Regions from separate parts of the Siccibacter colletis genome, predicted to be linked through region 1. Evidence: predicted binding sites of a transcription regulator. Region 1 holds the regulator's gene; each other region holds the start of a gene.

Evidence for each region. The regulator CRP, encoded in region 1, controls carbon source genes, mostly activating them, when cyclic AMP is high. The targets are predictions, from matches to a motif close to ATGTGANNNNNNTCACAT.
Region 2: the regulator CRP is predicted to act here: its motif matches at 4,066-4,083, upstream of KFZ77_RS10845 (YchE family NAAT transporter).
Region 3: the regulator CRP is predicted to act here: its motif matches at 2,466-2,483, upstream of KFZ77_RS00570 (PTS mannitol transporter subunit IICBA).
Region 4: the regulator CRP is predicted to act here: its motif matches at 4,012-4,029, upstream of serC (3-phosphoserine/phosphohydroxythreonine transaminase).

Annotation. Positions count from the first base shown of each region.
Region 1 is NZ_CP074352.1:325,449-333,094, reverse strand. It holds gene KFZ77_RS01565 (hydrolase) at 1-254, shown strand, start outside; gene KFZ77_RS01560 (YheU family protein) at 251-469, shown strand; gene KFZ77_RS01555 (phosphoribulokinase) at 535-1,404, shown strand; gene KFZ77_RS01550 (OsmC family protein) at 1,450-1,854, opposite strand; gene crp (cAMP-activated global transcriptional regulator CRP) at 2,160-2,792, shown strand; gene KFZ77_RS01540 (YccS/YhfK family putative transporter) at 2,853-4,937, shown strand; gene argD (bifunctional acetylornithine/succinyldiaminopimelate transaminase) at 4,938-6,158, opposite strand; gene pabA (aminodeoxychorismate synthase component 2) at 6,246-6,809, opposite strand; gene KFZ77_RS01525 (putative adenosine monophosphate-protein transferase Fic) at 6,842-7,444, opposite strand; gene KFZ77_RS01520 (YhfG family protein) at 7,434-7,604, opposite strand.
Region 2 is NZ_CP074352.1:2,234,407-2,242,052, reverse strand. It holds gene tdk (thymidine kinase) at 497-1,099, shown strand; gene adhE (bifunctional acetaldehyde-CoA/alcohol dehydrogenase) at 1,164-3,842, opposite strand; gene KFZ77_RS10845 (YchE family NAAT transporter) at 4,323-4,970, shown strand; gene oppA (oligopeptide ABC transporter substrate-binding protein OppA) at 5,751-7,382, shown strand; gene oppB (oligopeptide ABC transporter permease OppB) at 7,494-7,646, shown strand, end outside.
Region 3 is NZ_CP074352.1:108,743-116,388, forward strand. It holds gene mtlD (mannitol-1-phosphate 5-dehydrogenase) at 1-216, opposite strand, end outside; gene KFZ77_RS00570 (PTS mannitol transporter subunit IICBA) at 359-2,281, opposite strand; gene KFZ77_RS00575 (glutathione S-transferase) at 2,815-3,423, shown strand; gene selA (L-seryl-tRNA(Sec) selenium transferase) at 3,547-4,938, shown strand; gene selB (selenocysteine-specific translation elongation factor) at 4,935-6,785, shown strand; gene KFZ77_RS00590 (ROK family protein) at 7,033-7,646, opposite strand, start outside.
Region 4 is NZ_CP074352.1:1,374,880-1,382,525, forward strand. It holds gene pflB (formate C-acetyltransferase) at 1-60, opposite strand, end outside; gene focA (formate transporter FocA) at 105-965, opposite strand; gene ycaO (30S ribosomal protein S12 methylthiotransferase accessory factor YcaO) at 1,367-3,130, opposite strand; gene KFZ77_RS06590 (DUF421 domain-containing protein) at 3,273-3,965, shown strand; gene serC (3-phosphoserine/phosphohydroxythreonine transaminase) at 4,129-5,214, shown strand; gene aroA (3-phosphoshikimate 1-carboxyvinyltransferase) at 5,287-6,573, shown strand; gene cmk ((d)CMP kinase) at 6,740-7,423, shown strand; gene rpsA (30S ribosomal protein S1) at 7,540-7,646, shown strand, end outside.

The sequences.
Region 1 (7,646 bases):
ACTACCGCCAGTGCAGCGCCATGCCGATGCTGCCCAATGTCGCAAAACCGATGCTTATCATCCATGCTAAAGATGATCCCTTTATGGATCATCACGTGATACCCGACCCGACGCTGCTGCCGCCGTCGATTGAATACCAGTTGACCGACCATGGCGGGCATGTGGGTTTCGTAAGCGGTACGCTGCGCCGCCCGCAGATGTGGCTTGAACAGCGTGTGCCTGACTGGCTGACTCACTATCTGGATGTGCGATGATTATTCCCTGGAAAGAACTCGATCCCGACACGCTCGATAACCTGCTCGAATCTTTTGTGTTGCGCGAAGGCACCGATTATGGTGAACATGAACGCAGCCTCGAACAAAAAGTCTCGGACGTAAAACGTCAACTGCAAACGGGCGAAGCGGTACTGGTCTGGTCTGAACTGCATGAAACCATTAACATTATGCCGCGCGGTCAGTTCCACGGCTGACGACGTTCAGAACCTGTTCCCGCCTGTGCAGTGACGTCGCGTACCCATCAAGGGAGTAGTTTCCTATGTCAGCCAGGCACCCGATTATTGCCGTGACCGGCTCCAGCGGAGCCGGTACCACCACCACCAGCCTCGCCTTCCGTAAGATTTTCACCCAGCTCAATCTGCACGCCGCCGAAATCGAGGGCGACAGCTTCCATCGCTACACCCGGCCTGAAATGGACATGGCGATCCGCAAAGCGCGCGATCTCGGTCGCCACATCAGCTACTTCGGCCCGGAAGCTAACGACTTCGGCCTGCTGGAAGAGACATTCAGCGAATACGGGCGCAGCGGCAGCGGCCAGTCGCGTAAATACCTTCATACTTACGATGAAGCAGTGCCGTGGAATCAGGTTCCCGGCACCTTCACGCCGTGGCAGCCGCTCCCGGAGCCAACGGACGTGCTGTTCTACGAAGGGCTGCACGGCGGTGTGGTCACGCCGCAGCACGACGTGGCGCAGCATGTTGATCTGCTGGTGGGCGTGGTGCCCATCGTTAACCTTGAATGGATCCAGAAGCTGGTGCGTGATACCAGCGAGCGCGGTCACTCGCGCGAGGCGGTAATGGACTCCGTGGTGCGTTCGATGGAGGATTACATCAACTTCATCACCCCGCAGTTCTCGCGCACCCATATCAACTTCCAGCGCGTGCCGACGGTGGATACCTCCAACCCATTCGCAGCGAAAACTATCCCGTCGCTGGACGAGAGTCTGGTGGTGATCCACTTCCGCAATCTGGAGGGCATCGATTACCCCTGGCTGCTGGCCATGCTGCAGGGTTCATTTATTTCTCACATGAATACGTTAGTGGTGCCGGGCGGCAAGATGGGGCTGGCGATGGAGCTGATTATGATGCCGCTGGTGCAGCGGTTGATGGAAGGGAAAAAAATCGAATAACGGTGCGGCGCTGACTGCATGAAGCCTGTCAGCGCCGCCCTGCCGTCAGGCTTCAATCACCTCATACGAGTGGGTGATGTTCACCGCTTTCTCCAGCATCAACGCCACCGAGCAGTATTTCTCTGCCGAGAGCGACACCGCCCGCTCTACCGCCGCGTCTTTGAGCGCTTTACCGGTAACGATAAAGTGCAGATTAATGTGCGTGAACAGGCGCGGCGCCTCTTCCCGGCGTTCGGAGGTAAGCTTCACCTCGCAGTTGGTCACGTCGTGACGCCCCTTCTGCAGAATCGACACTACGTCAATCGCGCTACAACCACCTGCGGCCATCAGTACCATCTCCATCGGGCTTGGCGCTTTATCGCCGGAGTTGCCGTCCATCAGCACCTGATGCCCGGAGGCAGATTCACCCAGGAAGGTCAGGCCTTCCACCCATTTAACACGTGCCTGCATTTGCCTTCTCCTGACTTGCTGATTTGACGACAGATTACTCGTCGCCCGCAAAACAGGCAACGAAAGGCGACCTGCGTCAAGCTGAAACGAGACAATACAAGACACTCATGAAAAGCTATGCTAAAACAGTCTGGCTGTAATCATGTAACATTGATGTTATGCATGTATGCGGCGGATTTTACTCATTAAAGGCGACGAAATCTGACGAGCGCCACTTCCCGGGATGCGGGAATATATGACAGCAACCCCAGAGCAGGGGCATAACCCGGACTCTGGAGCCAGTTTATAACAGAGGATAACAGCGCATGGTGCTTGGCAAACCGCAAACAGACCCGACTCTTGAATGGTTCTTGTCTCATTGCCACATTCATAAGTACCCATCTAAGAGCACGCTGATTCACCAGGGTGAAAAAGCGGAAACGTTGTACTACATCGTTAAAGGCTCAGTGGCAGTGCTGATCAAAGATGAAGAAGGCAAGGAGATGATCCTGTCCTATCTGAATCAGGGTGACTTTATTGGCGAGCTTGGCCTGTTTGAAGAGGGCCAGGAGCGTAGCGCCTGGGTTCGCGCGAAAACCGCCTGTGAAGTCGCTGAGATCTCCTATAAAAAATTCCGTCAGCTGATCCAGGTGAACCCGGACATCCTGATGCGCCTCTCCTCGCAGATGGCGCGTCGCTTGCAGGTCACCTCCGAGAAAGTGGGCAACCTCGCCTTCCTCGACGTAACCGGCCGTATCGCCCAGACCCTGCTGAACCTTGCAAAGCAGCCTGACGCGATGACCCACCCGGACGGAATGCAGATCAAAATTACCCGTCAGGAAATTGGCCAGATCGTGGGCTGCTCCCGCGAAACCGTAGGCCGTATTCTGAAAATGCTGGAAGATCAGAACCTGATCTCCGCACACGGTAAAACCATCGTGGTTTACGGAACCCGTTAAGCCGCTTCGCAACGGCGTGTTACGCGAGTAGCACGCCGTTGTTGTCTCTGCTCGTTGGCTATGTGGCGCAGGCTGATTTACCACCCCGAAGTTAACTACGCACTCCGACAAACGCTGGTGCTCTGTATTCCCGTGGCGGTGGGCCTGATACTGGGCCATCTGCAACAGGGCTTGCTCTTCTCGCTGGTGCCTGCCTGCTGCAATATTGCCGGGCTGGATACACCTCATAAACGCTTCTTCAAACGCCTGTTTATCGGCGGCTCGCTGTTTGCCCTCAGTAGTCTCGCAGTCCAGCTTCTGCTTTATCAGCAACTTCCTCTGCCGATTATTCTGAGCGTCATGGCGCTGGTGCTTGGCGTGACGGCGGAGATCAGCAGCCTGCATGCGCGCCTGCTCCCGGCCTCGCTTATCGCCGCGATCTTTACCCTAAGCCTCGCCGGCAACATGCCGGTCTGGCAACCAATGCTCATCTACACCCTCGGCACGCTGTGGTACGGCGCGTTCAACTGGTTCTGGTTCTGGCTGTGGCGTGAACAGCCGCTGCGGGAGACACTCAGTCTGCTCTATCGCGAACTGGCGAGCTACTGTGAAGCGAAATACAGCATGCTTACCCGGCATACCGACCCGGATACCGCGCTACCGCCATTGCTGGCACATCAGCAGAAGGTGGTGGATCTCATCAGCCAGTGTTATCAGCAGCTGCACATGCTGGCCGCCAACCGCCAGAATGATTACCGGCGCCTGCTGCGCGCGTTCCAGATTGCGCTCGACCTGCAGGAGCATATCTCGGTCAGCCTGCACCAGCCGGAAGAGGTACAAAAGCTGGTGAAGCAGACCCACGCCGAAAAAGTCATTCGCTGGACAGCGCAAACTGTCGCCGGCCGGCTGCGCACGCTTGCCGACGATATTCTCTATCACCGCTATCCGACGCGTTTTTCGATGGATAAGCAGAGCGAAGCGCTGGAAAAGATCGCCCGTCAGCATCCCGATAACCCGGTCGGGCAATTTTTTGATTATCACTTCAGCCGCATCGCCCGCGTGCTGCGCACCCAGCGCCCTCTGTACGTGCGCGACATGATGGAGGACCGGCAGCGCCGCCTGCCGCTGTTCCCGGCGTTAAAAAGTTACCTCTCTTTTAAATCTGCGGCCCTGCGCAACGCCGCGCGTATCGCCGTGATGCTGAGCATCGCCAGCCTGGTGGGCAACGCGTTTCATCTGCCGAAACCGTACTGGATCCTGATGACCATTATGTTCGTTACCCAGAACGGCTACGGCGCCACGCGGGTGCGGATCTTCCACCGTGCTGGCGGCACCATGGCGGGGCTGCTGATTGCCGGCGTGGCGCTGCATTTCCACTTCCCGGAAGGATTCGCCCTGCTGGCGATGCTGGCGATTACGCTGGTGAGCTATCTGATCATCCGCAAAAGCTACGGCTGGGCGACGATAGGCTTTACCGTCACGGCGGTGTACACCCTGCAGCTGATTACCCTGAACGCTGAGCAGTTTATCCTGCCGCGCTTAGTCGATACCTTGATTGGCTGTCTGATTGCCTTTGGCGGGATGGTATGGCTGTGGCCGCAGTGGCAGACCGGTCTGCTGCGGCAGAATGCGCACGATGCGCTGGAGGCGGATCAGGACGCGCTACGCCTGATCCTCAGTGATAACCCCGGGGCGACACCGCTGGCGTGGCAGCGTATGCGCGTGAACCAGGCGCACAACGCGGTGTATAACTCCCTTAACCAGGCGATGCAGGAGCCGGGCTTCAACACGCACTATCTGGCGGACATGAAGCTGTGGGTGACCCACAGTCAGTTCGTGGTCGAGCACATCAACGCCATCACAACGCTGGCCCGGGAACACAACATGCTGACGCCGCAGCTGGCCGAACGCTATCTGCAATCCTGTGAGATTGCCATTCAGCGCTGCCAGCAGCGGCTGGAGTATGACGCGCCGTCAGCGAGCAACGACGTAACCATTATCGAACCGCCAGAGTCGTTGCCCTCAGGCCCGCTCACCACCATGGAGCAGCACCTGCAGCGCATTCTCAGCCACCTGAGCACCATGCATACCATTTCGTCCGTGGCCTGGCGCCAGCGGCCTCAGCATGGGATCTGGTTGAAGCGACGGCTGCGCGGCGAAAGCTGATCAGCCGTTAACCACCTTACCTACCGCCGCGGCGAAGCGCGCCATCCCATGGTCGATCTCATCTTCTTCCACCACCAGCGATGGGGCAAAACGCATCACGTTCGGCCCGGCATTCAGCACCATCACGCCTTCACTGGCAGCGGCATACAGCAGGTCACGCGCACGCCCGGCGTACTGCGGTTGCAGCTCCGCGCCAATAAGCAGACCCATGCCACGAATATCGCTGAACACGTCGTACTGCTGATTAATCTGCTGCAGGTGCGCAACGAACTGCTGGCGACGGGCAAGCACGCCGTCCAGCACTTCAGGAGTATTAATGATATCGAATGCCGCGCCCGCCACCGCGCAGGCCAGCGGGTTGCCACCGTAGGTGGAACCGTGCGAACCAACGTGGAAAGCGCTGGCGATCTCCTGCGTCGTCAGCACTGCGCTGACCGGGAAGCCGCCGCCGAGCGCTTTGGCGCTGGTCAGAATATCCGGCGTCACGCCATAGTGCTGATAGGCGAACAGCGTGCCGCTGCGCCCCATGCCGCACTGCACTTCGTCAAACACCAGCAGCGCCTGATGCTGGTCGCAGAGATCGCGCAGCCCCTGTAAGAATTCCGGCGTTGCGGCGGTCACTCCGCCCTCACCCTGAATCGGCTCCACCACAATGGCGCAGGTGTGATCATCCATCACCGCCTTCACCGCGTGCAGATCGTTGAACGGCACATGGATGATGTCAGCCGGTTTTGGCCCAAAGCCGTCGGAGTATTTCGGCTGCCCGCCGACCGAAACCGTGAACAGCGAGCGCCCGTGGAAGGCGTTATGGAAAGCGATGATCTTGCTTTTGTACGGGCTGTGGCGGGTGGAAGCGTAGTAACGCGCGAGCTTAAAGGCCGTTTCGTTGGCTTCAGTGCCGGAGTTCATAAACAGCACGCGTTCGGCAAAGGTGGCATCAATGATGTTGCGCGCCAGGCGCAGCGCCGGCTCGTTGGTGAAGACGTTACTGGTGTGCCAGAGCGTTTCACCCTGCGTTTTCAGCGCCTCAACCAGCGCAGGATGGCAGTGTCCGAGCGCCGTTACGGCAATACCGCCCGCAAAGTCGATATACTCCTTGCCCTGCTGATCCCAGACGCGGCTTCCCTTGCCTTTAACCGGGATAAACTCGGCAGGTGCATAAATCGGCAGGATGACTTCATCGAATGTTGCCCGGGTGATTGCCGCTTGCTCAGTTGCCATGGAAACTCCATCATTTTTACGCGAACGCGATTATGAAAACATAATCACAAAATATGCATAAAAAATCATACGATGGCAACGAAAAGATCAGCGATTCAGGAAGTTCGCCAGCAGCTGGTGGCCCTGCTCGCTGAGGATGCTTTCCGGGTGGAACTGCACCCCCTCCAGATCCCACTCCCGATGGCGAAGGCCCATAATTTCCCGGGTATCGCTCCAGGCTGTTACTTCAAAACTGGCGGGCAAGGTTGCAGGTTCAACAATCAGAGAGTGATACCGGGTAACGGTAAGCGGATTATTCAGGCCGGCAAACACGCCTTTGCCGGTGTGGGTAATGATGGAGGTCTTGCCGTGCATCACCTTCGCGGCGCGTACCACGCGTGCGCCAGAAGCCTGGGCAATCGCCTGGTGACCCAGACAGACGCCGAGTATCGGCAGCTGTCCGGCATAGCGGCGGATAACCTCCAGCGAAATACCGGCTTCATCGGGCGTACAGGGGCCGGGAGAGATAACAATTTTTTGCGGCCCGAGCGCGTCGATATCCGCCAGGGTCAGCTCATCATTGCGCTTTACCGTAACCTGCGCGCCCAGCTCGCAAAAGTACTGGTACAGGTTCCAGGTGAAAGAGTCATAGTTGTCGATAAGCAGTATCATAGCGGCTCCGTAACGTCGCGAACCGCGTCAGTTTACTCGCTTTCCCGCGCTTCGCTCACCACTTTGCTGAAAATGGTCTGTAACGGCGCCAGATCGCCCATCGCGCCCGCCTGATTTGCACTGCGCCAGGCTTGCGGGTCTACCTCGCGCCAGTCCAGCAGATACCCGGCGTGGAGCGCCAGCTGCTCAAAGAAGATACGCTGGGCCAGCCCGTTGCCGATGCGGAACGGATGCAGAACGTTGATCTCACAATAGTAGTGCGCGAGGCGCTCGATAAACGCGTCACGCTCCAGCCCCGCCAGATAGTCTTCGTCTTCCAGCGCCTGCATCAGGGCATTGCCCTCTTTCTCAAGGTATTCGAAATGGCAAAAACGGGTATCGCCTTCGTAAATGTCCACTTCCCGCAGTTCGCCTGCCCAGTCGAACACGTCCTGATAGAGATATTGGTGAATGGCGCACAGGTGCGGCAGACCGCGAATCACCGGGCCGGGGCCGAGCGTGGCTGCACGCAGCGCGGTAAATTCATACGCCGCCTGCTCAAGACGCTGCGCCTGACGAATGCCGAGGCGGTTTTTCATTACTTTCGAACCGGCATAGAGATAAGGGTCGCGCCCGTCGCCAAATTTATCGCTCATACTCCCCCCTTAACGTCTCTATACGCGCCAGCGCCTCTTCTTCGCTCAACTCCACCAGCGGGATCTCAACCCCCTCTAACCGACGGCTGGCCTGAAAATTGAGATTGCGTTGCCGTTCCCATAGCCGGGACTTTTGTTTTTCGGTGAGTTTTTTAGTCATTGCGTCTCCCTCAACGTAACCTCATGTGCCACAAGTATAAGC
Region 2 (7,646 bases), 1.9 Mb from region 1:
AGAGTCTTAATTTACGTTCTGCAATAGCTGAGAATGTAAGGAATTCAAAATACCTGAATTAATGACCCGTTTTTAAATAGCCGTTTCTTAATTTCAGCGCGCTCTGTCACACCGAAAAGGCGTTCCGCAAGGCAAATTCATATCCTGAAACAGCTGGCGACTGGCGCTCACTGACCCGCTAATATTGTGAGTATGGATAAATATCAACCTTAAGTATTAGCGCGTTGTATCCGCCTGAGTAAGTGTGAGCGTGATTATTATTTTACGCATTCTGTGCTTTCATTTTATATAAAACTGGCACCAGACCCTTTGCCTGCCGCCGGTAATGGTGGCGGGGGAACCCGCGTGGCGGCACGCCCGGTAATGCGCCAGCGCTATATATTTTATGGCCTCGCTTAACGTAAAACCCTGACAGCGCCGCGGGATTAGCGGCTGTTTATGACAATGTATATGCTACAATCGCGCGCATCGTAATATCCGAGGAGCGACGCTGTAAATGGCGCAACTATATTTCTATTACTCAGCAATGAATGCCGGTAAATCCACGGCGTTGCTGCAGTCTTCGTACAATTATCAGGAGCGGGGTATGCGCACCCTGGTCTACACCGCGGAAATTGACGACAGGTTTGGGGCGGGGAAAGTAAGTTCTCGTATCGGGCTGTCATCGCCCGCCAGCCTTTTTAACACGGATACCGCGCTGTTTGAGGATATTCGTTGTGAGCACGAGCGTAATCCCATTAATTGCGTGCTGGTGGATGAGAGCCAGTTTCTGACGCGTCAGCAGGTTCATGAACTGTCAGAAGTGGTGGATGTGCTGGATATCCCGGTATTGTGCTATGGGCTACGTACCGACTTCCGTGGGGAACTGTTTAGTGGCAGCCAGTATTTGCTGGCATGGTCGGATAAGCTGGTTGAATTAAAAACCGTGTGTTTCTGCGGCCGTAAAGCAAGCATGGTGCTGCGGCTTGACCAGACGGGTAAACCCTATGCTGAGGGCGAGCAGGTGGTTATAGGGGGGAATGAACGCTATGTCTCGGTGTGTCGTAAACATTATAAAGAAGCGCTCGCCAAAGGCTCGCTACAGGCGATTAACGCGTAACGTACAGGCATGTTCCAGCCATAAAAAAACCCGCCTTCCGGCGGGTTTTTTACGGGCATTACGGTTATGCCATTTTTTTCGCTTTCTTGTCTGCTTTTACCACTGGCAGCGCTTCCTGTTTAGCCGGGGTATCACCTTCGGTGAATTCACGGCCATAGAAGCTGTCGAGCAGGATCTGTTTCAGCTCGGCAATCAGCGGATAACGCGGGTTAGCGCCGGTGCACTGGTCATCGAAAGCATCCTCAGAAAGTTTATCCACGTGGGCCAGGAAGTCTGCTTCCTGCACGCCTGCTTCACGGATTGACTTCGGAATACCCAGTTCAGCTTTGATGCTCTCCAGCCATGCCAGCAGCTTCTCGATTTTCGCTGCGGTGCGATCGCCCGGTGCGCTCAGACCCAGGTGGTCTGCGATTTCAGCGTAGCGACGACGTGCCTGCGGACGGTCATACTGGCTGAATGCAGTCTGTTTGGTCGGGTTATCGTTAGCGTTGTAGCGAATCACGTTGGAGATAAGCAGGGCATTCGCCAGACCGTGAGGAATGTGGAACTGGGAGCCAAGTTTATGCGCCATTGAGTGACACACACCGAGGAAGGCGTTAGCAAACGCGATACCGGCGATAGTCGCTGCACTGTGAACACGCTCACGCGCCACCGGGTTTTTAGACCCTTCATGGTAAGACGCCGGCAGATTCTCTTTCAGCAGTTTCAGTGCCTGCAGAGCCTGACCGTCAGAGAATTCAGAGGCCAGTACCGATACGTAAGCTTCCAGAGCGTGAGTAACTGCATCAAGACCACCGAAGGCGCACAGCGATTTCGGCATGTCCATCACCAGATTTGCGTCAACTACCGCCATATCCGGAGTCAGCGCATAGTCTGCCAGCGGATATTTTTGCCCGGTTGCATCGTCGGTCACCACGGCAAACGGGGTGACTTCTGAACCGGTACCGGAGGTGGTGGTAACGGCGATCATTTTCGCTTTCACGCCCATTTTCGGGAACTTGTAGATACGTTTACGGATATCCATAAAGCGCAGCGCCAGCTCTTCGAAATGGGTTTCCGGATGCTCGTACATGACCCACATGATTTTCGCGGCGTCCATCGGGGAGCCACCGCCCAGCGCGATGATCACGTCCGGTTTAAAGGCGTTCATCAGCTCGGCACCTTTGCGCACCACGCTCAGGGTTGGGTCAGCTTCGACTTCGAAGAACACTTCTGTTTCGACGCCAGCGGCTTTCAGCACAGAGGTAATCTGGTCTGCATAGCCGTTGTTAAACAGGAAGCGGTCAGTGACGACGATGGCGCGTTTGTGACCATCAGTAATCACTTCATCCAGCGCAATCGGCAGCGAGCCGCGGCGGAAGTAGATTGATTTCGGAAGTTTATGCCACAACATGTTCTCAGCTCGCTTAGCAACGGTTTTCTTGTTGATCAAGTGCTTCGGACCAACGTTTTCAGAGATGGAGTTACCACCCCATGAACCACAACCCAGAGTCAGAGAAGGCGCAAGCTTGAAGTTATACAGGTCACCGATACCGCCCTGAGACGCCGGCGTATTGATGAGAATACGCGCGGTTTTCATCATCTGACCAAAGTAAGCGACGCGCTCCGGCTGGTTGTCCTGGTCAGTGTAGAGGCAGGATGTGTGGCCGATACCGCCCATTGCCACCAGTTTCTCCGCTTTTTCTACCGCATCGTCAAAGTCTTTGGCGCGATACATAGCGAGAGTAGGGGAGAGTTTTTCGTGTGCAAACGGCTCGCTCTCATCCACCAGTTTAACTTCGCCAATGAGAATTTTGGTGGTGGATGGCACGGTGAAACCGGCCAGCTCAGCAATTTTCGCCGCAGGCTGCCCTACGATACCGGCATTGAGCGCACCATTTTTCAGGATGATATCCTGAACCGCTTTCAGCTCATGACCCTGCAGCAGATAGCCGCCATGGCTGGCGAAGCGTTCGCGAACGGCGTCGTAGACGGAGTCAACCACGATAACTGACTGTTCAGAAGCACAGATCACACCGTTATCAAAGGTTTTGGACATCAGGATAGACGCCACAGCACGCTTAATATCAGCGGTTTCATCGATAACGACCGGGGTGTTACCTGCGCCCACACCGATGGCGGGTTTACCGGAGCTATAGGCCGCTTTCACCATGCCCGGGCCACCAGTGGCAAGGATGAGGTTGATGTCCGGGTGATGCATCAGAGCGTTAGACAGTTCAACCGAAGGCTGATCGATCCAGCCGATCAGATCTTTCGGCGCACCAGCGGCGATAGCTGCCTGCAGCACGATATCAGCGGCTTTGTTGGTAGCATCTTTTGCACGCGGATGCGGCGAGAAAATAATAGCGTTGCGGGTTTTCAGGCTAATCAGTGATTTGAAGATGGCGGTGGACGTTGGGTTAGTGGTCGGAACGATACCGCAGATAATACCGATTGGTTCAGCGATGGTGATAGTGCCGAAGGTGTCATCTTCAGATAACACACCACAGGTTTTCTCATCTTTATAGGCGTTGTAGATATATTCAGAGGCGAAGTGGTTTTTAATCACTTTGTCTTCGACGATACCCATGCCAGATTCGGCAACGGCCATTTTAGCGAGAGGGATACGAGCATCTGCGGCAGCCAGAGCGGCGGCGCGGAAGATTTTATCAACCTGTTCTTGGGTGAAGTTGGCATATTCACGCTGGGCTTTTTTTACACGCTCTACAAGTGCGTTAAGTTCAGCGACATTAGTAACAGCCATAATGCTCTCCTGATAATGTTAAACTCTTTTAGTAAATCAGCCGTTCAGTCGGACAGTATAGTCACCATGAAACAGCCGGCGTGTGAGCGACATTGCACGTTAAAAATGACAATTTGCGCATGTATTCCGCTGATTTACTAAAAGAGCCTTGCCTGAACATCAACCCGAGCCTGCGGTTACTCCCTGGCGGCAACACAACTCTACTCATATCTGAGTAGTCATTTTGTGATCTAAATCAATTTAGATCGATGCTGACACCATTCAGCACCGAAGTTTGTTAATTTGTTTCAATTGATTAAAGAGGTGGTCACAATGCGCAAAATTAAAACTATCATAAACACAACAATTATCTAACACGCGGGGAATATTCCGCACGATTAGATTTTGTCAGAAGTCCGTGCTGGTAAATGGCATGGCGTCAGTGGGGTTTTTACATTACATTACGCCGGCCTGTGCATTATTTATTTGCGGAGCTATCCCGTGACACATTCGCTGTTCGATTTTGCAGTGTATTTTAAATTCTTTATTGGCCTTTTCGCACTGGTTAACCCGGTAGGCATTATTCCGGTGTTTATCAGTATGACCAGTTATCAGACGCCTCCTGCGAGAAATAAAACTAACCTGACGGCCAACGTCTCGGTGGCAATTATTCTCTGGACCTCGCTGTTTTTAGGCGATGCGATCCTGCAGATCTTTGGCATTTCCATCGACTCGTTTCGCATTGCTGGTGGGATACTGGTTGTGACCATCGCCATGTCAATGATTAGCGGAAAACTCGGGGAAGATAAGCAAAACAAGCAGGAAAAATCAGAAACCGCAATTCGCGAAAGCATCGGGGTGGTTCCCCTGGCGCTTCCTTTAATGGCTGGCCCGGGTGCCATCAGCTCCACGATTGTCTGGGGCACGCGCTACCACAGCTGGGCGCATCTGCTCGGGTTTTCCATTGCCATTGCCCTGTTCGCGCTCTGCTGCTGGGGCGTATTCCGCATGGCGCCCTGGCTGGTGCGCTGGCTCGGCCAGACGGGTATCAACGTTATTACGCGTATCATGGGCCTGCTGTTGATGGCGCTGGGCATCGAGTTTATTGTGACCGGAATCAAATCGATATTTCCCGGTCTGGTGAGTTAGAGCCATTTCATATGAAAGCGGGAGCCTGATGGCTCCTTTTTTTATTACTATCAGCAAAACGTATAACCATTGCTGAAAATTGTCTGAAGCATAACAAAACCGAATTTCTGATAATCTAATTTTATTTCATGACGTTAGCGATGAGCGTATGGTGGTTCTGTTCATAATTAACGCGATCGGTCTGTTATTTTCTTAACATCTGACTGTGGGGCTTGCTGCAACATTACTGAGATGATATTAGTACTTTCAACCTTCCCGCAGAGGAATGTGCTAAAAAACGACCAGTTGTTAAATTTTTGTGGATAGCAAGCTCAGCGCATATCATGTCGTCCTGCCTGGCACTAAAAACGGACAAGTCTCTGACTTGTAATGTATTTGCCAGCGCTTCATGTTTGTCTGTCCCGCCAGTGTTGCGGCTCATTTCCCGCCAAAAGAGAAACGCTTAACAAATTTGCAAAATGTATTGGCGCAGGAAAGATGCTTTTGATACTTTCCGGCCAGACAAAACGCTATGAATCGCCCGTAAAAGCAAAATGATTTCCCGGCGAAATCATTAAACACATGCGGTTAATACATCAGATAACGACCTTCAGAACAGGGGAGGGTCGTCAAAGAATCGACGTCAAGGTCGCCGGATGAGCGGCCAGTAAAAATAAAGTCGGTGATAGCAGCAGTCAATAAATCCTGGCAGACGCGAATCGCTCCTGCGCTGTACAGGACCCTCACGGGAAAAACAGGCTGGCTCAGGCCAGTAATTATAATGAGTGGAGTATCAACACAATGTCCATCATCACAAAAAAAAGTCTGGTTGCAGCGGGTGTTTTTTCTGCGCTAATGGCGGGTAACGTGGCAATGGCTGCTAACGTACCGGCAGGCGTTCAGCTGGCAGAAAAGCAAACGCTGGTTCGTAACAATGGCTCTGAAGTTCAGTCACTCGACCCGCATAAAATCGAAGGCGTACCTGAATCCAACATCAACCGCGACCTGTTTGAAGGCCTGCTGGTCACGGATGTTGACGGTCACCCGAGCGCGGGCGTGGCTGAAAAATGGGAAAACAAAGATTTTAAAGTCTGGACGTTCCAGCTGCGTAAAGATGCGAAATGGTCTAACGGCGAGCCGGTAACGGCCCAGGACTTCGTCTACAGCTGGCAGCGTCTGGCCGATCCAAACACCGCGTCCCCGTACGAAAGCTATCTGCAGTACGGCCATATCGCGAATATCGATGACATCATTGCGGGTAAAAAACCTGCTACCGAACTCGGCGTAAAAGCCATTGACGACCACACGCTGGAAGTCACCCTGAGCGAGCCAGTTCCTTATTTCTACAAGCTGCTGGTGCACTCTTCCATGTCCCCGGTGCCTAAAGCCGTGGTGGAAAAATTCGGTGAGAAGTGGACGCAGCCTGCAAACCTCGTTTCTAACGGCGCCTACAAGCTGAAAAGCTGGGTGGTGAACGAGCGTATCGTGCTTGAGCGCAACACCAATTACTGGGATAACGCGAAAACCGTTATCAACCAGGTGACCTATCTGCCGATCTCTTCTGAAGTGACTGACGTTAACCGCTACCGCAGCGGCGAAATCGACATGACCTACAACAACATGCCGATTGAACTGTTCCAGAAGCTGAAAAAAGAGATCCCGCAGGAAGTGCACGTAGACCCGTATCTGTGCACCTACTATTACGAAATTAACAACCAGAAGCCGCCATTTAACGATCCGCGCGTGCGTGCTGCCCTGAAACTGGGTCTGGACCGTGACATTATCGTTAATAAGGTGAAAAACCAGGGCGACCTGCCGGCTTACAGCTTCACCCCGCCATACACCGACGGTGCCAAACTGACTGAACCGGCCTGGTTCAAAATGACCCAGGAACAGCGTAACGCCGAAGCGAAAAAACTGCTGGCGGAAGCGGGCTACACGGCTGATAAGCCGCTGACCTTCGATCTGCTGTATAACACTTCCGATCTGCACAAGAAACTGGCGATCGCCGTCTCTTCTATCTGGAAGAAAAACCTCGGCGTGAACGTGAAGCTCGAAAACCAGGAGTGGAAAACCTTCCTGGATACCCGTCATCAGGGTAACTTCGACGTGGCGCGTGCCGGCTGGTGTGCGGACTACAACGAGCCGACCTCCTTCCTGAACATGCTGCTGTCCGACAGCTCCAATAACACCGCGCACTATAAGAGCGAAACCTACGACAAGCTGGTTTCCGACACGCTGAAAGTGACCGATGAAGCGGAGCGCACCGCGCTGTATCAGAAAGCGGAAGAGCAGCTGGACAAAGACTCTGCGATCGTACCGGTTTACTACTACGTCAACGCCCGTCTGGTGAAACCGTGGGTGGGTGGTTATACCGGTAAAGACCCGATGGATAATATCTCGGTTAAAAACTTGTATATTATCAAACATTAATGGCAATACGCGGGGTAAGCACTTTTACCCCGCTGTGTCCCGGAGCCTCACGCCATACGGCACAGGCTCTTTTTATATTGCGTATATGACACACGCCAGAAGGTACGGGCAATGTTGAAATTTATTTTACGTCGCTGTCTGGAAGCGATTCCGACGCTGTTTATTCTTATAACAATCTCCTTCTTCATGATGCGCCTCGCCCCCGGGAGTCCGTTCACCGGTGAACGTGCGTTGCCGCCGGAAGTGATGGCGAACATCGAAGCC
Region 3 (7,646 bases), 220 kb from region 1:
CTCATCGCCGATGCTGCTCACGGCATTAACGCCGGACACGGTGTCCACCTGCTCATTCTCACCAACCACATGTACCTGATAACTGTGACGGGCGTTCAGGGCGTCCAGCACGACCTGATTGACGTCGGCGAACGTGAGTTCAAGACCCGCATCCGCCAGCAGTTTGCCAATGAAGCCGCGTCCAATATTACCTGCACCAAAATGTAATGCTTTCATGTGGATATCCTTACTAATGTTTTTACCCGAGAGGGCCAGGGTGAAGGCAGCGTACGGTGTTCCCTCACCCTGGCCCTCTCCCGAAGGAGAGGGATGAAACTGAATACCGGCCCCCTCACCGTGGAGAGGAGGCCGGAGCGTATTACGCGCTCTTGTTACCTGCCAGCAGCGCCAGCACTTCATCCACGCTGGTGGTGTTAGCCAGACGTTCGATAACGGTGTCGTCATCCAGCGCGTTGGTCAGGCTGGTGATCACCTGGATGTGCTCGTTGTTACGCGCCGCGATACCGATAACCAGACGGGCGATATCGTCTTCGTCTTCGCCGAAGCGCACGCCTTCCGGATACTGGCAGAATACCACGCCAGTTTTCAGCACGCGGTCTTTGGCTTCCACGGTGCCGTGCGGAACCGCGATGGACTCACCCAGATAGGTCGGGGTCAGCTTCTCGCGCTCCAGCATCGCTTCCACGTATTCTGGCTGCACGTAGCCGCCTTTCACCAGTTGCTCACCAGCAAAGCGGATCGCGTCTTCTTTGTGGGTCGCGGTGCGGCCGAGGAACACGTTTTCCGCGCCGAGTCTGAACAGGTGGCTGTTGCTCTCGTCAAAGCTGTCCTGCAGGCTGGTGCGCACTTTCTCTTCGTTCTGGGTATGGCGCTGGGCCGCAACCAGACGGTCGGTCAGGTTGGTGTACAGGCCGCTGTCGAGGAAGTTGGTCAGGGAAATGTGCTGCGCCTGCGGCACCTGGCGCATCGCGCGCTCGGTGAGGTCACGGTGGGTAATCACCAGATCCACATCACCCGGCAGGCTGTTGATGGCGCTGTTGGTGACGGAGATATGGCTCAGACCTGCATCCTGCACTTTCTTACGTAGTACGCCCGCACCCATTGCGCTGGAACCCATACCGGCATCACAGGCAACGATGATTTTACGCACGTGGCTCAGGTCGCCAGTGGCATCGCCAGCGGTGGCCGCTACCGCGCCGCCTTTAGACTGGGATTTCATATCCTGCATGCGACGGGTCGCTGCTTCGATGTCGTCTTCTTCTTTCACCTTGCTGGTTTTCAGCAGGATGGCTGATACCACGAACGACACTGCCATCGCGGCAACAATCGCGACGATGTTAGCGAAGTACGCGCCTTTCGGCGTCATCGCCAGTACCGCGAGGATGGAGCCCGGAGACGCCGGAGAAACCAGGCCGCCGTCCAGCACGCTCAGGGTGAACACGCCGGTCATACCGCCGAGGATAACGGCAATGATCAGACGCGGATTCATCAGCACATACGGGAAGTAAATTTCGTGAATACCACCGAGGAAGTGGATGATCGCCGCGCCGCCCGCAGACTGCTTCGCGCTGCCGCGACCGAAGAACATGTACGCCAGCAGAACGCCCATACCCGGACCCGGGTTCGCTTCAATCAGGAAGAAGATAGACTTGCCGATTTCATGGGACTGCTGAATACCCAGCGGCGAGAAGATGCCGTGGTTGATGGCGTTGTTGAGGAACAGGATTTTCGCCGGTTCAACAAAGATGGACGCCAGCGGCAGCATGTCATGGACAACCATGAAGTTAACGCCAGCCGCCAGTGCTTTAGAGAGCACTTCAACCGCCGGGCCAATGCCGAGGAACGCCAGAATCGCCAGGATCATACCGATGATGCCGGCGGAGAAGTTGTTCACCAGCATTTCGAAGCCGGATTTGATTTTACCGTCTACCGCAGCGTCAAACTTCTTGATGCACCAGCCGCCCAGCGGACCGGCAATCATTGCGCCGAGGAACATCGGCATATCTGCACCGACGATTACGCCCATCGTGGTAATCGCACCGACCACGCCACCGCGATCGCCACCCACCAGACGGCCACCGGTATAACCGATAAGCAGCGGCAGCAGATAGGTAATCATCGGACCGACGAGCTTGGCCAGCGTTTCGCTCGGCCACCATCCTGTTGGAATAAACAACGCAGTGATAATACCCCAGGCGATAAACGCCCCGATGTTTGGCATTACCATATTGCTGAGGAAACGACCAAAGCTTTGCACTTTGATCTTGATATCGGATGACATAGAACACCCCTTATTGTGTTGACGCGCAGGCTCGTAGCCCGAGTTTTATTGTTTACGTGGCGGCAGAGGTAGCCGGACCCATGCTCTGGTGACGCGAAATCTGGCACTGAATCGCTATGGTGTCCAGACCGGGGAATAAAGTGTGATCTGCATCACGCAGGTTGTCCGCAACAGGGGCTATTAAGTGTGATTTTTGTCACAAAAACGCCCTGTAAAAAGATCACAATGGCGAAAAAACCGTCGTAACATCCTGTTAAATGTGAAACAAATCACGTTTTGTCGCGGCCGCTTTGTTAACTATTTGTGATGGCGATCACGAAATATTTTCCAGGATTTTTCTTAAGTAAAGCTGTTCACTTCTTCAACATCCTTTTCGTTACGCGGTGAAAGAAAATTACAGCTGTCCGGCGTGACAAAACGATGACGCACCGCCCGGCAACCGCAGCGGCGCAATGGGTCGCTTTGTCAGCCTTTTTGCGTATCCTGAACCATACTTACCCCCAGTTGGCATTTCGCTTATTAAGGAGCAGGCAATGAAACTCGTTGGCAGCTATACCAGCCCGTTCGTGCGTAAAATCTCGGTCATCCTGTTGGAAAAAGGCATCACCTTTGAATTCGTAAACGAATCGCCGTACAGCGAAAACCACGGCGTCACGCAGTACAACCCACTCGGTAAAGTCCCGGCGCTGGTCACCGACGAGGGCGAAACCTGGTTCGACTCGCCGATTATTGCCGCGTATCTGGAGCAGCTCGATATCGCCCCGGCGCTGCTGCCGCGCGATGCCAGAGCGGCGCTGAAAGTGCGTCAGCTGGAAGCACTGGCCGACGGCGTGATGGATGCGGCGCTGGCCTCTGTCCGCGAGCAGGCGCGTCCGGCGGAGCAGCAATCCGAGGCTGAACTGCTGCGCCAGCGTGAGAAAATCAACCAGAGCCTGGACGCGCTGGAAGGCCACGTCGCCGACGGGTCGCTGAAAGCCGATGAGCTGACCATCGCCACCATCGCGGTAGCCTGTGCGATTGGCTATCTCAATTTCCGCCGCGTCGCGCCCGGCTGGTGCGTGGATCGTCCGCAGCTGGTGAAGCTGGTAGAGAACTTGTTCAGCCGTGAGAGCTTTGCCCGTACTGAACCTCCTGCTTCCTGACCCGGCTTGGGCCTGACGCGATGAGCCTGTACAATCGACACCACTTTTAACCGCGGCGCGGATCTCCCGCGCCCCGCACAGTAATGGTGTTGCGGTGTACACATTCTCAGCCAGGCCTCGCTCATGACAACCGAAAACCGTTCGCTCTACAGTCAGCTTCCTGCCACCGATCGTCTGCTGCGCGATGCGCGCTTCTCTCCGCTGCTGGAAACCTGGGGCCACACGCAGGTAGTGACCGTGCTGCAACAGCTTCAGCAGGCGGCGCGCCACGCTATTCGGGACACCGGGGCGCTGCCAGCCTGGTGCAATGACTGGGCCGGGCAGGCGCAGGCGCAACTCGTCGCGCAGAATGCCCCGGCGCTGCGGGCGGTCATCAACCTGAGCGGGACGGTGCTGCACACCAATCTCGGGCGCGCGCAGCAGGCTGACGAAGCAATCGCAGCAGTGACCCAGGCGATGCGCCACCCGGTGACGCTGGAGTACGATCTCGACGGGGCCGGACGCGGGCATCGCGACCAGGCGCTGGCGGCGCTGCTGTGCGAGCTAACCGGGGCGGAAGACGCCTGTATCGTCAATAACAACGCGGCGGCGGTGCTGCTGATGCTGGCCGCCACCTCCAGCGGCCGGGAAGTGGTGGTTTCGCGCGGTGAGCTGGTGGAGATCGGCGGTGCGTTCCGCATCCCGGACGTTATGCGCCAGGCCGGATGCCAGCTGGTGGAAGTGGGCACTACCAACCGTACCCATCTCAAGGACTACCGCAGCGCGCTGAGCGATCAGACCGCGCTGCTGATGAAGGTCCACACCAGCAATTATCATGTTGAAGGTTTTACCAAAGCGGTGGACGAAGCGGAGCTGGCACAGCTCGGCGAGACGTGCGGCGTCCCGGTGATTACCGATCTCGGCAGCGGCTCGCTGGTGGATTTCAGCCAGTACGGCCTGCCGAAAGAGCCGGTGGTGCGCGATCTGATCCGCGCCGGCGTCAGCCTGGTCAGTTTCTCCGGCGATAAGCTGCTGGGCGGGCCGCAGGCGGGAATTATCGTTGGCAAAAAGGCGCTGATTGAGAAGCTACAGCAGCATCCGCTCAAACGCGCGCTGCGCGCCGATAAAATGACCCTCGCCGCGCTGGATGCCACGCTGCGCCTGTACCGCCACCCGGAAACACTGGCGCAACGTCTGCCGACGCTGCGGCTGCTGACCCGCAGCGCAGACGAGATCCACGCTCAGGCCACGCGTCTCGCCCCCCATTTTCAGGCCCGCTTTGGCGAACGCTTCGCGGTGACGGTGGAACCGTGCCTGTCGCAGATCGGCAGCGGTTCACTGCCGGTTGACCGGCTGTCCTCTGCCGCCATCACCTTAACCCCTCATAACGGACGCGGCAGCGAGCTGCAGGCGCTCGCGCGCGCGCTGCGTGACTTGCCAGTGCCGGTGATTGGCCGACTGTACGACGGGCGGCTGTGGCTGGATCTCCGATGCCTGGACGCGGATACCAGCCTGATGGAGATGTTGCTGAAATGATTATTGCCACTGCCGGACACGTCGATCACGGAAAAACCACCCTGCTGGAAGCGCTCACCGGCGTGAATGCCGACCGGCTGCCGGAAGAGAAAAAGCGCGGCATGACCATCGATCTGGGTTATGCCTACTGGCCGCAGCCCGACGGACGCGTGCTCGGCTTCATCGACGTACCGGGCCATGAGAAGTTTCTCGCCAATATGCTGGCGGGCGTAGGCGGCATCGACCATGCGCTGTTGGTGGTGGCCTGCGACGATGGGGTGATGGCGCAGACGCGCGAGCATCTGGCGATCCTGCGCCTGGCGGGACAGCCAGCCATCACCGTCGCGCTGACCAAAGCCGATCGCGTCAGCGAAGCGCGTATCGCAGAGGTGCGCGCCGCAGTGCTCGACACCCTTGAAGCACAGGGCTGGCATGATGTGGCGCTGTTTGTCACCGCCGCCGCGCAGCAGCAGGGCATTGCGGAGCTGCAACAGCATCTGCGGCAGCTCGCCCCGCGTCCGCACCCGGAGCATCAGCGTTTTCGTCTGGCGATTGACCGCGCCTTCACGGTGAAGGGCGCCGGGCTGGTGGTGACCGGAACCGCGCTCTCGGGCACGGTGAGCGTGGGCGATACCCTCTGGTTAACGGGAGCCGCTACGCCGGTGCGCGTGCGCGGCCTGCACGCCCAGAACCAGCCTGCCACCGATGCGCATGCCGGGCAGCGTATCGCTTTGAACATCAGCGGTGACGTAGAGAAAGAAGCGGTGCACCGCGGTGACTGGCTGCTGGCGCGCGAACCCGACGCGCCGTCGGAGCGGGTCATCGTTGAACTCCGCGCGGATGCGCCGCTGAGCCAGTGGCAGCCGGTGCATGTGCATCACGCGGCAAGCCACGTGACGGGCCGCGTCTCGCTGCTCACCGACACCCTGGCGGAGCTGGTGTTTGATACGCCGCTGTGGGTGGCGGATAACGATCGTCTGATCCTGCGCGATATCTCCGCCCGGGCGACCCTCGGTGGAGCGCGGGTGATCCTCGTCGACTCGCCGCGGCGCGGGAAACGCAAGCCGGCGTACCTGGCCTGGCTGATGCAGCTGGCGCAGGCGACGCCGGATGAGCACGCGCTGGCGCGGCATCTGGATCGCGGCGCGGTGCGCCTTGAGGCATTTGCGTGGGCGCGGCAGCTGAGCGATGCCGGGCTGCGTCGTCTGGTCGGGCAGGTGAGCGGTATTGAAGCGGGTGGGATGCTGGTCAGCGATGCGCTGGCGCAGGAGTGGAAAACCACGCTGCTGACCACCCTCGCGCGTTACCACGAACAGCATGCCGACGAGCCGGGGCCGGGCCGGGAACGTCTGCGGCGCATGGCGTTGCCCACCGAGCCTGAGGCGCTGGTACTGGCGCTGCTGGATGCCATGCGTCAGGCGGGCGAGCTGCAAAGCCAGCAGGGCTGGCTCTCGTTGCCGGGCCATGAAGCCGGATTCAGCCAGGAGCAGCAGGCGCGCTGGGACCGTATCAGGCCGCTGTTTGGTGATGACCCCTGGTGGGTGCGCGACGTGGCGTCGAAAGTGGGTGAGGACGAGCAGGAGACGCGTCTGCTGCTACGCCGTGCCGCCCAGCAGGGGCTGATTACCGCGATCGTCAAAGATCGTTATTACCGTAACGATCGGATTGTGCAGTTTGCCGATATGATTCGCGATCTGGATCGTGATAAGGGGTCAACGGTGGCGGCAGATTTCCGCGATCGTCTGAGCGTGGGCCGCAAGCTGGCGATTCAGATCCTGGAGTATTTCGACCGCATCGGCTTTACCCGCCGCAAAGGAAATACCCACCTGTTGCGCGATGAGCGGTTATTCAGCCGGAAGGAGGCATAGGGCGTACATTCAGGGTGGGTTTGCGTATCCGCCGTTTACAACGGAGCTACCGTTTCGGCGCGAGGTGTATGGGATTGCGGCGAGGTTCCGTTCACCGTGGCGCGGCGGTTTAATGCCGGATGGGGCCACGCGTCGGCTTATGGGCTTATGGTGGGTGCGCTACGCTTACCCACCCTACGGGAAGGCGCAGTTGTAGGGTGGGTAAGCGACGCGCACCCACCGTTTAACGCGAACCCCCTCCGTAACGCTATTTCTGCTTCTGGCTTGCCAGCCAGACTGCACCGAGGCGGCCAGCCTGATTGCCGAGCTCGCAGGGATGCACCGGCACCCGCAACGCGTCCCAGAACGTGTATTTTTCCAGATGGCGTTCCAGCAGCGGATACAGCTCTTTCTGCTGGCTGACGCCGCCGCCAATCAGCAGTACCTGCGGGTCGTACAGCGCCACCACGCTGTAAATGCCGCGCGCCAGGTAGGCGGCCCAGCGCTCCACCACTTCACGCAGGTGGCCGTCGTTTTCCATCCGTTCAAAAATTTCTTTGCCGTGCAGCGGTTCATTAGCCGGCAGCGCCAGTGCCTGGCGGCAGGCCTCAGTCAGCGCGCGCGCGGAGGCGATCTCATGCATGTTTTCGCCGTTATCGCCCACCGGCATCACACCGAATTCACCGGCGCGGAAGTGCGATCCGCGCATCAGCTGGCGTTCAAGGATAATACCGCCGCCGATCCCGGTGCCGATGGTCATGCAAATTAGCGAATCATACTTTTTCCCGGCGCCGCGCCACTGCTCGCCGAGCGCAGCACAGTTGGCATCGTTCTCCACCGTCACCGGCAGATCGGTCAGCTCGCCAAACAGCTCCAGCAGAT
Region 4 (7,646 bases), 1.0 Mb from region 1:
CCAGTCGCCTTTCGCAAAACCTTCCCAGGCTGTGGCCAATTTTTCATTAAGCTCGGACATGTAACACCTACCTTCTTAAGTGGATTTCTTATTACTGCGCGACATTAACGGTGTTGATCGTCGCCACGCAGGTAAATTACCCAGTACGTCAACCCAACTAACAAACCGCCGCCGATAATGTTGCCGATAGTCACCGGTATCAGATTGTCGGTAATAAAGTTCATGATAGTCAGATGAGGAAAACTTTCCGGAGAAGAGCCAACCGCGCTCCAGAACTCCGGGCTTGCAAAGTGGCGGATCACGATGCCCATCGGGATCATGAACATGTTTGCGATGCTGTGCTCAAAGCCGCTGGCAACAAACATGCCCACTGGCAAGACCATAATAAATGCTTTGTCGACCAGGCTACGACCGGAGTAGCTCATCCATACCGCAAGGCACACCATCAGGTTCGCCAGGATACCGAGGCTGACTGCCTCAATAAAGGTATGGTGTAGCTTGTGATCCGCGGTCTGCAGGACGTTCATCCCCCAGCCGCCATTGGCCGTCATATACTCGCCGGATAACCACATCAGCAGCACGAACAGCAGCGCGCCAATCAGGTTGCCCACATAAACGTTAAGCCAGTTGCGACCCAGTTGGCCCCAGGTGATACGACCGCTGGCTTTCGCCACCACAATCAACACCGTTGAGGTAAAGAGATCCGCGCCGCAGATAACGCATAAAATCAAACCAAGGGAAAAACAGATGCCGCCAATCAGCTTTGCAATCCCGAAAGGCATTGCGGCAGTGCCGGTTGTGGCCGTGATATAAAAAACAAAGGCTATGGAGATGAAGACGCCCGCGGTAATCGCCAGATAAAAGGTTTTCAGCGGATGCTTCGTTGCTTTATAAACTCCCGCTTCTTCGGCAACTTTTGCCATGGCAGCTGGAAGTAAAAGATCAAAAGGGTTGTCAGCTTTCACACTAACTCTCTCTTTTATTAAGTCGGCATGAAGATACTAACAAAGCATTATAGGGCAAAATTTGACTTGGATCATAAAGCGCCAGATTTATAGCCCTTTATCAGGTGGGGTTATAGGTAATTTTTCGGATAACTAATTGTAATATAAATAAAAAATAAATTTTAATATTTACAAAATGAGTTGAATTAATAGCTTTTGATACGTCTGTTCTGGTTAATTAGAATGGAGTATTCACGACTGAAAGTTGCAATTTAGCCTAATAAAATAAATATCAACAACCATCATTTAACTTATCTATTACAAACCAGATTAGTTTCATTTTTATTAATAAAAAAGGGGCAACATTTTGCCCCTTGATGATGCGTTAACATGAACGGAAATTAACGTTATTTAATTACCGCTTAGTTTGTTTTCCAGTATGCCGCTTTGGCGCGCTGTAATTTTTCGTAGGCCGCCAACAGTGCCTGATGCGCCGGGAAGGCTTCCAGCGAGCCGTCGGCTGGCTGCAGGCCATAGAACGGCTCTTCACCGCTGATGGCCGCGCTTGCCGCTTCGACCGCGTCAGCACCGTACATGCGTACAAACGCGTGATGGTACTGCAGCGGATCGCGCTCATCTTCCATCGCCAGCAACAGCAGCGTCTGGAGGCAGCGATAGTAGTTGGCACGCGCCGGGCTGAACAGCGAGGCGTTGAACTCCATGGTCCACTCAGTCCAGATCAGCGCCTGATCGAGGTCGCCGCCCGCCAGCGCCAGCATCGCTTTCAGCTCGCCGATGCGCAGGGTAAACCAGCCGTTGTCTTTTCCGGTAGCAATGCCCAGCAGCTCGCGCACGCGGGTAAAGTCGTCATGGCCTTCTTCATCCAGCTGGGCAATGAGATTGAGGTAGTCCTCTTTTTCCCACTCGCTTCCCGGCAGAGAAAGCAGCGTTTCGCGCAGGTGCGCACCCATACTGTTGTTTGCCAGCCACAGATCTTCCGCCGGATAGATATCAGACATGCCCGGAACGATGATACGGCAGGCGTACACGTCCAGATGCTGATAGTCGGCGATATAGACTTCTTTATCTTCACTTTTGAAGATCGCCATCAGGGTCGCGAACTCTTGTTCGGTGGTGCCGGCAAAGCTCCAGTCCACGAACGTATAGTCGGCGTCCTGCTTAAACAGATCCCAGGAGATAAGACCGCTGGAGTCGATAAAGTGGGTTTCCAGGTTGGCGTGCTCAGCCACTTCTTCGTCATCGAAGGTGGGCGGAGTGAAGACGTCGAGGTCTTTCAGACCGCGGCCCTGCAGCAGTTCGGTAACGGTACGCTCAAGCGCCACGCCGAAGTCCGGGTGAGCACCGAAAGAAGCGAAACAGGTGCCGTTTGCCGGATTGAACAGCACCACGCAGATCACCGGGTATTTGCCGCCCAGCGAGCCGTCGTAGGCAAAAATCGGGAAGCCTTCCGCTTCGAGCTTCGCAATGGCTTCTACCACGCCCGGATAGCGCGCCAGCACCTCCTGCGGAATTTCCGGCAGGCTGATGCTTTCCGCGATAATGCGGTTTTTGATGTGGCGTTCGAATACTTCAGATAACCCCTGCACGCGCGCTTCATTGCGGGTGTTGCCCGCCGACATGCCGTTAGAGACGTAGAGATTACCGACGATGTTCATCGGAATATAGACGGTCTGCTCGTCAGACTGACGGGTGAAGGGCAGGGCGCAGATGCCACGCTCTTCATTTCCGGACTGCAGGTCGATCAGCATGCTGGCAGCCAGCTCGTTCTCCGGATCGTAAAACGCACGCAGACGGGCGTCGAGGATCCCCTCGGGCAGTGAATCATCCTCGGTCAGCGGGAACCATTTCTCGTTCGGGTAGTGCACGAACGGGCCATTGGCGATGGCGTCGCCCAGCCAGAAATCAGCAAAGAAATAGTTAGTGGAAAGACGCTCAAAGTATTCGCCCAGCGCTGAAGCCAGCGCCGCTTTTTTGGTTGCGCCTTTACCATTGGTAAAGCACAAGGCGCACTCTTTATCGCGAATATGAACCGACCAGACGTTCGGCACCGGGTTCAGCCAGGACGCCTCTTCAATGTTGAAACCGAGATCGCTCAGCTGTTGCTGAAAGCGAGCTATGGAGTCTTCCAGGGCGGCATCTTTGCCAGGGATGAAAGTTTGATTCATGAGGGTTTCACTTTAGTCGTACGCAAAGTGCGCAATGATACGGGTTTTAGCTGACAGGCGCTATCCTCCCGGCCGTACAGGCGAAAATAAATCTTCAGGCTATTATTAAGCTGAATAACCTACTGTAATGGCAGCTAAAAATATGAAAACGTTCGACCTCCAGCGCATGGCCTTCGACAAGGCGCCGCCGGACTTTTTATGGGAAGTGGCAACCCGCAGTCTGTATACCTTCATCCTCGTTTTCGCGTTTCTGAAACTGACCGGTCGGCGCAGCGTGCGTCAGATGTCGCTGTTTGAGGTGCTGATCATTCTGACGCTCGGCTCGGCGGCGGGGGACGTGGCGTTTTATGACGACGTGCCGATGATCCCGGTGTTTGTCGTATTTATGACCCTGGCCTTGCTCTACCGGTTAGTGATCTGGTTGATGACCCACAGCGAGCGCATGGAAAATTTCTTTGAGGGTAAACCCGTCATTATCGTCGAAGAGGGTGAACTGGCCTGGGACAAGCTTAACGCGGAAAATCTTACCGAATTTGAGTTCTTCATGGAGATGCGCGGCTGCGGGGTAGAGCATCTCGGGCAGGTGCGGCTGGCCATTCTGGAAACAAGCGGACAGATAAGCGTTTACTATTACCCTGACGACGAAGTGCGACCCGGGCTGTCGATTCTGCCTGAGTACTGCAATGAGCGTTTCCGGGTCGCGCCGGTGGATGGTCACTACGCCTGCATCCGCTGTAGCGAAGTGCTGATGCTACGCGCAGGGGCGAAAGAGCCTTGTCCGCGCTGCGGAAACCACGTGTGGGTGAAAGCAAGCGTGGCGAAGCGCATCACCTGACAGCGTATTTAACGCCCCCGGCGCAGCGTAGCCGGAACAATCTGTTGTGTGATTTTACGCACATTTTCGCGCCGGGCAGGATTACCCGTTGCTTGCTCTGCCAGGCAATGATAAAACCGATAGCCACAGAAAAAACTTATTGCTTCAAGCGTGGTGAGGGGAAATGACTCAGGTCTACAATTTCAGTTCTGGTCCGGCAATGTTACCGACGGATGTGCTCCGTCAGGCTCAGGAAGAGTTAGTCAACTGGCAGGGGCTCGGCACCTCGGTGATGGAAATCAGTCACCGTAGCAAAGAGTTTATCCACGTTGCCGAAGAGGCGGAAAAAGATTTCCGCGACCTGCTGCAGATCCCATCCAACTATAAGGTGCTGTTCTGCCACGGTGGCGGACGCGGCCAGTTCTCGGCGTTGCCCCTGAACCTGCTTGGCGATCGTACGACTGCCGATTACGTTGACGGCGGCTACTGGGCGGCGAGCGCAGTTAAAGAAGCCAAAAAATATTGCCAGCCGAACGTAATTGACGCCAAAGTGACGGTAGATGGCCTGCGAGCGCTGAAACCGATGCGCGAGTGGCAGCTCTCTGATAACGCCGCCTACGTTCACTACTGCCCGAACGAAACCATCGATGGTATCGCTATCGACGAAACCCCGGATTTTGGCGACGCCATTGTTGCGGCTGACTTCTCCTCCACCATTCTTTCCGGCCCGCTTGATATCAGCCGTTTCGGCGTCATTTACGCCGGCGCGCAGAAGAATATCGGCCCGGCCGGTCTGACGCTGGTGATCGTGCGCGACGACCTGCTCGGCAAGGCACATACTGCCTGTCCGTCAGTTCTTGATTACAGCGTGCTGAGCGAAAACGATTCGATGTTCAACACCCCGCCAACATTCGCCTGGTACCTGTCAGGGCTGGTGTTTAAGTGGCTGAAAGCGCAGGGCGGCGTGGAAGCGATGAACCGCATTAACCAGCAAAAAGCTGACCTGCTGTATGGCGTGATTGATACCAGCGATTTCTACCGCAACGACGTGGCCCCGGCTAACCGCTCGCGGATGAACGTGCCGTTCCAGCTGGCGGACAGCAACCTCGATAAGCTGTTCCTTGAGGAATCTTTTGCGGCGGGTTTGCACGCGCTCAAAGGCCACCGCGTGGTCGGTGGGATGCGCGCTTCAATCTACAATGCAATGCCGCTGGCCGGCGTGCAGGTGCTGACTGACTTTATGAAAGAGTTCGAACGCCGTCACGGTTAAGAAACCCTTTCTTTTTTCTCTCCCCGCGGCCCGGCTGCGGGGTTGTTATTTTGTTGAGTTGAGACATTTTTCATGCAGGAATCCCTGACGTTACACCCCATCGCGCTGGTCGACGGCACCATCAATCTTCCCGGTTCAAAAAGCGTATCTAACCGCGCGCTGCTGCTGGCGGCACTGGCCCACGGCACCACGGTGCTGACGAACCTGCTCGACAGCGATGACGTGCGTCATATGCTTACCGCACTCAGCGCGTTAGGCGTGCGCTATACCCTGTCTGAAGATCGCACCCGCTGTGAACTGACCGGCGTTGGCGGCCCGCTGCAGGCGCAGGGCAGCCTGGAGCTGTTCCTTGGTAACGCGGGTACCGCGATGCGTCCGCTTGCCGCCGCGCTGTGCCTCGGCCATAACGATATCGTGCTCACCGGCGAGCCGCGCATGAAAGAGCGCCCGATTGGGCATCTGGCTGACGCGCTGCGTCAGGGCGGCGCGCAGATCGACTATCTGGAGCAGGAAAACTATCCGCCGCTGCGGCTGCGCGGAGGCTTTACCGGCGGTGACGTGGAGGTCGACGGCAGCGTCTCCAGCCAGTTCCTCACGGCGCTGCTGATGACCGCACCGCTGGCGGAAAAAGATACCCATATCGCCATCAAGGGCGAACTGGTGTCGAAACCCTATATCGACATCACGCTGCATCTGATGAAGACCTTCGGGGTTGAGGTCGAAAACCAGAATTATCAGCGTTTCGTGGTGCGCGGCGGCCAGCAGTACCAGTCACCGGGCCACTACCTGGTGGAAGGGGACGCGTCGTCAGCCTCCTATTTCCTTGCTGCAGCAGCCATTAAAGGCGGCACCGTAAAGGTGACTGGTATTGGTCGCAACAGCGTGCAGGGCGATATTCGTTTTGCTGACGTGCTGGAAAAGATGGGCGCAACCATCACCTGGGGTGATGATTATATTGCCTGCACCCGCGGCGCACTGAACGGTATCGATATGGATATGAACCATATCCCTGATGCGGCGATGACTATCGCCACCACCGCGCTGTTCGCCAACGGCACGACCACGCTGCGCAACATCTATAACTGGCGCGTAAAAGAGACCGACCGTCTGTTCGCTATGGCCACCGAGCTGCGCAAAGTGGGGGCCGAAGTGGAAGAGGGGCATGACTACATCCGCGTCACGCCGCCGGCCACGCTGAATGTTGCCGAGATCGACACCTATAACGATCACCGTATGGCCATGTGTTTCTCGCTGGTGGCGCTATCCGATACCCCGGTCACCATTCTCGATCCGAAGTGCACCGCCAAAACCTTCCCGGATTACTTCGAACAGCTGGCCCGCATCAGCCGTCCAGCCTGATACCTTACAGGGGCTTACGAAAGTCGGCCCCGCTTTCCTGGCCAATTCTTCTGCACTCGCTGCTATTCCCGTCTATATTTCGCGGTAAAGATAACAGTCTGTGGCGTTGCGGCGTATAATGCGCGGCGTTCACGTTCAGGTACGCCTGATAATAAAGGAGAAGAAGATGACGGCATTAGCCCCGGTAATCACCATTGATGGCCCAAGCGGTGCAGGCAAAGGAACGCTGTGTAAAGCCATGGCGGAATCCCTGCAGTGGCACCTGCTGGACTCCGGCGCTATCTATCGCGTACTGGCGCTGGCGGCGTTGCATCACCATGTGGATGTGACCTCCGAAGAAGCGCTGGTTCCGCTGGCTGCCCATCTTGATGTGCGCTTTGTATCAACTAACGGCAATCTCGAAGTTATTCTCGAAGGTGAAGACGTCAGCGCGGAAATCCGCACTCAGGACGTTGCTAACGCCGCCTCGCAGGTCGCGGCGTTTCCACGCGTGCGAGAAGCCCTGTTACGCCGCCAGCGCGCATTCCGTGATGCGCCGGGTCTTATCGCTGACGGTCGCGATATGGGTACCGTGGTGTTCCCTGACGCGCCGGTAAAAATTTTTCTCGACGCCTCTTCGGAAGAGCGCGCGCATCGCCGCATGCTACAGTTGCAGGAGAAGGGCTTTAGTGTTAACTTTGAACGCCTTTTGGCCGAGATAAAAGAGCGTGACGACCGCGATCGCAACCGTCCCGTAGCGCCATTAGTGCCGGCAGCCGACGCGCTGGTACTGGACTCAACCAGTCTGAGTATCGAGCAAGTGATTGAAAAGGCGCTGGAATATGCCAGAGAGAAACTGGCACTCGCATAACGCGACCACATTCTGAAGTACCCACTGCAATGGAGTGTGAGTGGGCATGTTAAACAACCCCATCCGGCAGTGAAGCCAGGTGGACGTTAAATTGAAGAATCCTGAAGATTATCAATATGACTGAATCTTTTGCTCAACTCTTTGAAGAGTCCCTGAAAGAAATCGAAACCCGCCCGGGTTCCATCGTTCGTGGCGTCGTTGTCTCTATCGACAAAGACGTTGT